One region of the Arthrobacter sp. BG5 genome, then DNA from elsewhere that is predicted to be linked to it. Evidence: predicted binding sites of a transcription regulator. Region 1 holds the regulator's gene; each other region holds the start of a gene.
The links. The regulator HrcA, encoded in region 1, represses chaperone genes, less so after heat shock. The targets are predictions, from matches to a motif close to TTNGCACTCGNNNNNNNCGAGTGCNAA.
Positions count from the first base shown of each region.

Region 2: AC1MBE_RS05100 (FmdB family zinc ribbon protein) is a predicted target of HrcA. The motif match lies at 1,496-1,522, and genes of this name have one in related genera.
Region 3: groL (chaperonin GroEL) is a predicted target of HrcA. The motif match lies at 1,113-1,139, and genes of this name have one in related genera.

Region 1 covers NZ_CM155268.1:329,128-332,322, reverse strand. Annotated here, with positions in the region: gene AC1MBE_RS01460 (DUF3097 domain-containing protein) at 1-834, opposite strand, end outside; gene hrcA (heat-inducible transcriptional repressor HrcA) at 1,076-2,089, shown strand; gene dnaJ (molecular chaperone DnaJ) at 2,170-3,195, shown strand, end outside.
Region 2 covers NZ_CM155268.1:1,126,750-1,129,944, forward strand. Annotated here, with positions in the region: gene galU (UTP--glucose-1-phosphate uridylyltransferase GalU) at 1-729, opposite strand, end outside; gene AC1MBE_RS05095 (5-formyltetrahydrofolate cyclo-ligase) at 834-1,472, shown strand; gene AC1MBE_RS05100 (FmdB family zinc ribbon protein) at 1,608-1,865, shown strand; gene AC1MBE_RS05105 (RcpC/CpaB family pilus assembly protein) at 1,971-2,663, shown strand; gene AC1MBE_RS05110 (hypothetical protein) at 2,698-2,955, opposite strand; gene AC1MBE_RS05115 (AAA family ATPase) at 3,013-3,195, opposite strand, start outside.
Region 3 covers NZ_CM155268.1:2,793,857-2,797,051, forward strand. Annotated here, with positions in the region: gene AC1MBE_RS12975 (ABC transporter substrate-binding protein) at 1-1,026, shown strand, start outside; gene groL (chaperonin GroEL) at 1,325-2,962, shown strand; gene AC1MBE_RS12985 (RNase H family protein) at 3,192-3,195, shown strand, end outside.

The sequences.
Region 1 (3,195 bases):
GATGACTTCTTCGACCCGGCCCAGCAGGGAGGGCTCCAGGTCCGCGTAGCTGCGGACCGCACCGAGGAGTTTCTGCCAGCCCAGGCCGATGTCCTCCTTGGTGCTGTGCGGCCAGCCGAAGGCCGTCAGGATGCCGGTTTTCCAGTCCACGCCGCGCGGAATCACCGGCCACCGCTCAATGCCCAGTACGGCCGGTCGGATCGCCTGCCAGACGTCGACGTAGGGGTGACCGACGATCAGCACGTTGCCGGCCGCGCCGGGAGAGGCCATCACGGCGTCGGCGATCCGGGATTCCTTCGAGTCGGGAACCAGGTGGTCCACCAGCAAGCCGAGCCGGCGGCCGGGGCCGGGACGGAAGTCCCTGACGGCGCCGGCGAGGTCGTCGATGCCGTGCAGGGGTTCGACGACGATGCCCACCACACGGAGGTCGTCACCCCAGACCTTCTCGACGAGCTCGGCGTCGTGCTTGCCTTCCACCCAGATCCGGCTGGCTTTAGCTACCTGGGCCCGCTGTCCGGCGACCCGGACCGAACCGGACGCGGTACGGGTGCCGGCTGCGCTGCCCGCGGCGGCTGCCCGCGGGGCGGGCGGCATGAGCTTGATCGGCCGGCCTTCGAGCAGGAACCCGAAGCCGAGGCGGAAGGAGCGTGACTTGCCGCGCCGGTCCTCGAGGGCCACGACGTGCATGCCGCCGGACTTCTCCACCCGGGTCACGGCGCCGACCCAGCCGGACTGCACATCCTCGAGCACCATGCCCCGTTCCACCGCGATTTCGGGCAGCTGGGCCTTGGCGGGGGCGGAGAGATCCTGCGGGCCCCAATTCTGGTACGACATCTGCTACACACTGCTTTGCACTCGGGAATTTGGGCGAAAGAACGGCGGTGCGGCCCGTGGTGTGCCCGGAAACACCCGTCCCGGGGGTCACGCCCGCAGCGAATCCAATGCTAACAACGGCGCGACTCATATTAGACTGGTTAGCACTTAGGCATGTCGAGTGCTAACCGCGGGTTCCCCGGGCGGGTCTTTCCGCGCGGCCGGCGCCGGCAATCCGATACGGGTCGATTGGAGGTGGAGCGTGAGCGAGCCACGCAAACTCGAAGTGCTGCGCGCCATCGTGGAGGACTACGTCCATTCCCGCGAGCCCGTGGGATCCAAGGCGCTCGTGGAGCGGCACCACCTGGGTGTGTCCAGCGCCACGATCCGCAATGACATGGCCGCGCTGGAAGACGAGGGCCTGATCACGGCGCCGCACACGAGTGCCGGCCGGATTCCCACGGACAAAGGCTACCGCCTGTTCGTGGACCAGATTTCTGCGGTCAAGCCGTTGTCCCCGGCCGAGCGCCGCGCCATCCAGGCGCTGCTGGAGGGTTCCGAGGATCTCGACGACGTCCTGGACCGGACCGTCCGGCTGCTGTCGCAGCTGACCAACCAGGTCGCCGTCGTGCAGTACCCGCTCCTGAGCCGGGCCCGCGTCCGGCACATCGAATTCGTGCTCCTGGCGCCCCGCAAGGTGCTCACGGTGCTGATTGCGGACACCGGCAAGGTGGAGCAGCGGGTGATCGACGTCGGCCAGGACCTCGGCGACGACGCCCTCGCGGAGCTCCGGACCCTGTTCCTGGCCAGGCTCTCCGGCACCCCGCTGGGGCTGCTGCCCCAGTCGCTGCAGGCCGTGGTGGACAACTGCCCGCCGGTGCGGCGCGGCGCCGCCCAGGCCCTGTCCCGGGGACTGGAGTCGCTGGCCGCGAGCAGCCGCGAGGAGCGGATGGTCATGGCCGGCACCGCCAACCTGGCCCGCTCCAACGTCGATTTCCCGCTGAGCATCGGCCCCGTGCTGGAGGCGCTCGAAGAGCAGGTGGTGATGCTGCGCCTGCTCAGCGACATGGCGCAGGACCCGCGCGGCGTCACCGTCAGCATCGGCCGGGAGAACCCCTACGACGGGCTTTCCGAAGCCTCCGTGGTGGCCACCGGCTACGGCCCGGACGCCACGGCCAAGGTCGGCGTCCTGGGGCCCACCCGGATGGACTATCCGACCACCATGGCCGCCGTCCGTGCGGTCGCCCGCTACCTTTCGCGGATCCTTGGGCCCTGACGGGCCGGATCCGGCACCGGACTTCTTGCCCACTACAGGCAGTGCCCCACTGGCAGTACAAAAAGGAAGAGATACACACTTTGAGCAGCCACTATGACGTTCTTGGAGTCTCCCGTGAAGCGACGGGGGAAGAGATCAAGAAGGCCTACCGCAAGCTTGCGCGGACCCTGCACCCGGACGTGAACCCCGGGGACGACGCCTCCGAGCGCTTCAAGGCGGTCACGCACGCCTACGAGGTCCTGTCGGACCCGCAGAAACGCAGGGTCTACGACACCACGGGCAACGAGAACGGGACCGACAACGGTTTCGGCGGCGGCTACGCCGGCCAGGGCTTCGCCTTCCAGGACATCTTCGAGACCTTCTTCGGCGGGGCCGGCGGCCAGGGCGGCCCCGCCTCCCGGGTACGCCGCGGCCAGGACGCGCTGATCAGCGTCCGGATCGACCTCCGCGACGCCGTCTTCGGCGTGAACAAGAAGCTTGAAGTGGACACCGCCGTCACCTGCCCCACCTGCGAGGGCTCCTGCTGCCGCCCCGGCAGCCACCCCGAACGCTGCGATATCTGCGGCGGCAGCGGGCAGGTCCAGCGGGCCGTGCGTTCCATCCTCGGCCAGGTCATGACCACGGCCCCCTGCGGAAGCTGCGAGGGCTTCGGCACCGTCATCAAGGACCCGTGCAACGAGTGCGCCGGCCAGGGCCGGATCCGCAGCCGCCGCACGCTCACCGTGAAGGTTCCGGCCGGGGTCGCCACCGGCACCCGGATCCAGCTGTCCGGCCAGGGCGAGGCCGGACCGGCCGGCGGACCCTCCGGTGACCTCTACGTCGAGATCCGGGTCAACAACGACGCCACCTATGTGCGTGAGGGCGACGACCTGCACGCGAGCCTGAACATTCCGATGACCGCCGCCGCGCTGGGCACGGAACTGACCCTGGACACCTTCGACGGGCAGCAGGAGATCGACGTCAAGGCCGGCACCCAGTCCGGGGAGGTCATCACGCTCCGCGGCCTGGGCGTGACGCACCTGCGCGGCTATGGCCGCGGGGACCTCAAGGTCCATCTGCAGGTGGACACCCCGGCCAAGCTCGACGCCGCCCAGGAGGACCTGCTC
Region 2 (3,195 bases), 800 kb from region 1:
GGAAAGTTCCTGCAGCGCATCGGTGAGCTGGATTTCCCCGCCGCGGCCGGGCTCGGTCCGCTCGAGGACTTCGAACACCGCAGGGTGAAGGACGTACCGGCCGATGATGGCCAGGTTGGAGGGGGCCTCATCGACGTCGGGCTTCTCCACGAGCTGCTTGATCCGGACGTATTCCTCGCCCTCGACGGCTTCGACGTCGGCGCAGCCGTAAGCGCTGATCTGCGAGGGCTCGACCTCGATCAGGGCCACAACCGACCCGCCGGTCTTCGCCTGGACCTCGATCATGGTGCTGAGCAGCTCGTCGCGCGCGTCGATGAGGTCATCGCCCAGCAGGACGGCGAACGGTTCGTAACCGACGTGCTGCTTGGCGCGCAGCACGGCGTGGCCCAGGCCCATCGGGTCGCCCTGGCGGACGTAGTGGATGTCGCCGAGGTTGCTGGCGGCCTGGATGGACTCCAGCTTGGCGGTGTCTCCCTTGGCCTCCAGCATCGCTTCCAGCGTGGGCACGCGGTCGAAGTGGTCCTCGAGGGCGCGCTTGTTGCGTCCGGTGATCATCAGGACATCGTTGAGGCCCACGTTCACGGCTTCCTCAACCACGTACTGGATGGCCGGCTTGTCGACGACCGGCAGCATCTCCTTCGGCATCGCCTTGGTGGCGGGAAGGAAGCGGGTGCCGAGGCCCGCAGCGGGGATGACGGCCTTACGGACGGAGGCGTTGGGTGTAATCACTGGACTAATCTAACTGAGGGGGCAAAACATCAGGTAATTGTCCTCCGCATGGCAGCCGCGGCAGCCCGCCCTCCGGCGCCGCCCGGCCGAAAGGACGCCACTGCATGAGCAGCAAGGAAGAGATCCGCTCCCGCCACCGCTTACGGCGGGCCGCCCTGTCGCCGGCGGAACTGGCCGACGCCGGTGCCGCCATTGCCCGCCATGGGCTGGCCTGGGCCTCCGGGCTGGCCGACGCCGGGCAGCGGACTTTCGCCGCCTACCTCGGCGTCGGCTCCGAACCGCCCACCCTCCCCCTGCTGGGAGCCCTGCACGACGCCGGCCAACGGGTATTGCTGCCGGTCTGCGAACCGGACCTGGTACTGAGCTGGGTGTACTGGACGCCCGAATCGGAATTTGTCCGCAGCCGCTACGCCCCCATCCAGGAACCCGCCGGCGAACGGTTCGGCACAACTGAGGTGCGCGGAGCCGCCGGCATCTTCCTGCCCGCCACTGCCCTGGACCGTTCGGGCAACAGGATCGGCCAGGGCGGCGGCTACTACGACAAATTCCTGGCAGCCCTTGCCGCACTGCCTCCGGGCGGCGCCGGAACCAGGGAGCGCCCGGTGCCGACCGCGGCCGTGGTGTACGACGCCGAGGTGCTGCCCGCCGGCAGCATTCCCGCGGAGTCGTTCGACCGAAGGGTCGACTTTGCACTGGCGCCCGGCGGCCTGATCGGGCTTTCTGGGCTTTCGGGCCTTTCTTAGCCGCACCTTCGCGGGTGATAGAATTGGCACTCAGGCCCTGCGACTGCTAACGCCGGATGTTCGCCCACCGTCTCGGTGGCGACAATCCAGCCGGCAGCACGGGACCTGCTCGTTTGTCCTAAAGGAGGAATCCCAGTGCCCACGTATGCATACGCCTGCAAGGACTGCAGCCACGCCTTCGAGACCGTGCAGTCCTTTACGGACAGCTCCCTGACGACCTGCCCGGAGTGCCAGGGGACCCTGCGCAAGAAGTTCAACAGCGTCGGCGTCGTGTTCAAGGGTTCCGGTTTCTACCGGACCGACTCGCGTGACTCCAAGGGCAGCGCTGTCGCGCCGGCCACCCCCGCCGCAGCACCGGCGACCTCCACAACGGCCCCCGCCGCCGCCAGCTAGCAACCGGCGGGTACATCCCGCCCGGCTCGCGGCAGCGCAGTTAGTTCTCCACATAGCGCCGCCGACGGCTGCCGGCGACCCACCGGCCGGCCGTAGCGTGGCGGCATGGCACACCGCCGACGCCTTCTCCGCCCGCCGCTTTCCGGCCGCCCGCCACGGCGCCGGCTTCGGGCCTGGTGGGGCCGGCACCGCCGGCTGGCCGTTGCCCTGCTGCTTTGCCTCGCCGCCGGCATGACCGTGCAGCAATTGACGCCGGTACCCGACGCCACCGTCGCGGCATGGGCCGCAGCCAAGGACCTTCCGGCCGGCCGGGTGCTGGCTGCCGCCGACCTCGCCGCCGTTCAGGTCCCGCCGGGAGTGCTTCCAAGCGGTTCCTTGGGACTACCCGCCCTCGAGGGCAAACAACTCGCCGGGGCCTTGCGCAGGGGCCAGCTCCTCACCGACTCCCAGCTCGTCGGGCCGGGGTTGCTGGCCGGCAGCCCGCCGGGCGCGGCAGCCGTGCCACTTCGAATGGCGGACCCGGCATCGATCCAACTGGTCTCCCCCGGTCAGTTGGTCAATGTCGTGCTGACCAGCGGTGACGGCTCCGGGCAGGCCCCGGCGTCCCGGCTGCTTGCCTCCGCGGTCCCGGTCCTGTGGACCTCTGTGCAGGGAGAAAAAGCCGGCCAGTGGCTCGGCGCCGGCGAGATGGACGGGCTGATGGTGGTGGCGGCGGACCCGGAGCAGGCCCAACGGCTTGCCGGGGCCTCCACGCAGGGCAAGCTGTTCTTCGTCCTGGTGGGGGCGCGGCCAGGCTGAACGGGGGGCGCCGGCCTCTGTGCCGACGCGCGGCTCAGCCCCAGTGCGGCGGCCGCTGTTCCTTGAGCCAGGCATCGTGGTCATAGGTGCCGGGCTGGTCGCCCCAGCGCCGCGGATCATCCTCGGCGGCCTTGTTGGGCAGCAGCCCGCCGGGGACCGCGGGGCTGCCGGCTTTCTTGTCTTTGGCGCTCCGGTGCCGCGCTCCCTGCAGCGCCGCGTCCTGAGGCTGCACGCCGTTTCCGTCGCCGCCCTGCTCCGGGGTGTCATTCCCGTTCTCGTTGCCTGCGTTCATGCCGCCGGCCTCCTTGCTGCGATTAGCTCTTCCCTGCTGCCGGGCACCGTCCGCCGGTTACCGGCGGTCCGCCGCGGCAGGGGCGTAGGCGTCCTGCGCGTCGCCGGCGCTGAGGTTCTCGATGTCGTCGGAGAAGCCGGGCGAAGTGCTGGCGCGGCTCGGCGCCGCGGGTTTCTCCACACCGAGGTAGCCGCCGATCCGATCCGCGCAGGCGGAGGGATCGGTGAAGACCTCTATGGT
Region 3 (3,195 bases), 1.3 Mb from region 1:
CCGGTGGAACTGCTGCCCTCAGCGGTTGGCACGGACACCGCCGCCCAGGCCAAGGACCTGGTGGCGGCCAAAGCCGACGTTGTCATCGGCCCCACCGACTCCAGCCGGGCCGCGGGCGCCATCGACGTGCTCGCGCGGGCGAAGGTCGCGATCATTTCCCCGGCGAACACCGCACCCGGGCTAAGCACCTACAAGAGCGGCGGCTACTACTTCCGCACCGCCGCGGCCGACGTGGCGCAGGCGTCGATCCTCGTCAAACTCGCCAAGGACGGCGGCGCCAAGACCATCGCCGTCGTGCACGAGGAAGGCGACTACGGCAAGGACGTCTCCGTCGCCGTCGCAGCGGCAGCGAAGGCCGCGGGCCTGGGCACCGCTGTCGACGCCGAGTTCAAGGCCGGCCAGGCCCAACAAGCGGCAGCTGCCGCCAAGGCAGCGGCCCCGGACGCCGTCGTGCTCGTGGCCCGCGACGGCGCCCAAGGCGCCATCGCCGAGCTCAACAACGCGGGCCTGGCCGGGAACAAGCTCATCCTCAGCGACGGCGCGGTCAACCAGTACGGCGCCGGCCTCGGCTCCAAGGCCCTGGACGGCGCCCGCGGGGTCCTGCCCGGGACCTTCCCCTCCGCGCACTTCCAGGCCGAACTCGTGGCCGTTGATCCGGGCCTCAAAGACATGGCCTTTGCCGCCGAGACCTATGACGCCGTCAACCTCGCCGCCGTTGCTGCCGCCGCGGCAGAGGACGACGCCGGCACCTCGATCGCCTCGAAGCTGGTCTCCGTATCCGGCGGCACGGCGGCGAACGGCGGTGCCGGTGCTCCCTCCGGCGAAGCAGCGGCGTGCAAGTCCTACCGGGACTGTGTGGCCGCCCTCCGGGCCGGCAAACGCCCCGATTACGACGGCGCCTCCGGCCCGATCAATTTCGACAGCAACGGCGACGTCACCGCCGCCGCCTACATGGTCTACAGCTACGGCACGGACAACATCGCCACGATGACCGGCAGCGAAACCGCCCGCAGCACCGGCTCCTGATCGCTGGTAGCGAAGCGCCCCGCGCGGCGGCGCCGCCATCCGCCGCCACTGCTTGCACTCTCCCCGGGGGAGTGCTAATTATTGAGTTAGCACTCCCGCGTATTGACTGCTAACACGACGCCCGGTTTCGGCCGGCTGCGGCCGTGGGAGCGGGCGGTCCGGGAGCGAGAGAAATACCTGGCTGGGGTGAGATCCCCGGCCCGGCGGCATACAGAGGCTGCCGGGCAGGAATCGTCCGTCGCGGGCACCAAAGCCCAGGTTCATTCTTAACGACTGTCCCGAAAGGACTACTGCCGTTATGGCCAAGATCATTGCATTTGATGAAGAGGCACGCCGCGGTCTTGAGCGGGGCCTGAACATCCTCGCCGACGCCGTCAAGGTCACCCTCGGCCCGCGTGGACGCAACGTCGTCCTCGAAAAGAAGTGGGGCGCCCCCACGATCACCAACGATGGTGTTTCCATCGCCAAGGAGATCGAACTGGACGACCCGTACGAGAAGATCGGCGCCGAGCTGGTCAAGGAAGTTGCCAAGAAGACCGACGACGTCGCCGGCGACGGTACCACCACGGCCACCGTGCTGGCCCAGGCCCTCGTCAAGGAAGGCCTGCGCAACGTCGCGGCCGGTGCCGACCCGCTCTCCCTGAAGCGCGGCATCGAAAAGGCCGTTGACGCCGTCACCCGCGAGCTCCTGGCTTCCGCCAAGGAAATCGAGACCAAGGAAGAGATCGCCGCCACCGCGTCCATCTCTGCCGGCGACAACGAAATTGGCGCCCTGATTGCCGAAGCCCTGGACAAGGTCGGCAAGGAAGGCGTCATCACCGTCGAGGAGTCGAACACCTTCGGCCTCGAGCTGGAGCTCACCGAGGGCATGCGCTTCGACAAGGGCTACATCTCGGCCTACTTCGTCACCGACGCCGAGCGCCAGGAAACGGTCCTCGAGGACCCGTACATCCTGATCGTCAACTCCAAGATCTCCAACGTCAAGGAACTGGTTGCGGTCCTCGAAAAGGTCATGCAGTCCAACAAGCCGCTGCTGATCATTGCCGAGGACATCGAGGGCGAGGCCCTGGCCACCCTGATCGTCAACAAGATCCGTGGCACCTTCAAGTCCGTCGCCGTCAAGGCTCCGGGCTTCGGTGACCGCCGCAAGGCGCAGCTGGCCGACATCGCCATCCTCACCGGCGGCCAGGTCATCTCCGAGGAAGTCGGCCTCAAGCTTGAGACCGCCGGCCTCGAGCTGCTTGGCAAGGCCCGCAAGGTCGTTGTTACCAAGGACGAGACCACCATCGTCGAAGGTGCCGGCGACGCCGACCAGATCGCCGGCCGCGTCTCCCAGATCCGTGCCGAGATCGAGAACTCCGATTCCGACTACGACCGCGAGAAGCTGCAGGAACGCCTGGCCAAGCTGGCCGGCGGCGTTGCAGTCATCAAGGCCGGTGCCGCAACCGAGGTTGAGCTCAAGGAACGCAAGCACCGCATTGAGGACGCCGTCCGCAACGCCAAGGCTGCTGTCGAAGAGGGCATCGTCGCCGGCGGTGGCGTGGCCCTGATCCAGGCCGGCGCCAAGGCGTTCGCCAACCTGCAGCTCGAAGGTGACGAGGCAACCGGCGCGAACATCGTCCGCGTAGCCATCGACGCCCCGCTGAAGCAGATCGCTTTCAACGCCGGCCTTGAGCCCGGCGTTGTGGTGGACAAGGTCCGCGGCCTGCCCGCCGGCCACGGCCTGAACGCTGCCACCGGCGAATATGTCGACCTGCTGGCTGCCGGCATCAACGACCCGGTCAAGGTCACCCGCTCTGCCCTGCAGAACGCGGCTTCCATCGCCGGCCTGTTCCTCACCACCGAGGCCGTCGTGGCCGACAAGCCGGAGAAGAACGCTCCGGCCATGGGCGGCGGCGACGACATGGGCGGCATGGGCGGCATGGGCGGTTTCTAACCATCCGGCTTTCCAGCCCTGAACGCCCGGCCTGACGGATTCCCGTCAGCGCAGTACGTTCGACGACGGCGGTCCCACCTTTGGTGGGGCCGCCGTCGGCGTTAACCCCGAGGCCAGGGCGCTCCCTCAGTTGGTGCGCCGGTGGTGCGGCGGTGGTGCGGGAGCGTTGGGGGATTTGGCGGCGGTAGTGCGGGAGCGTTGGGTGGCGGAGGTCTGGCAGGATGGTGCAGTGA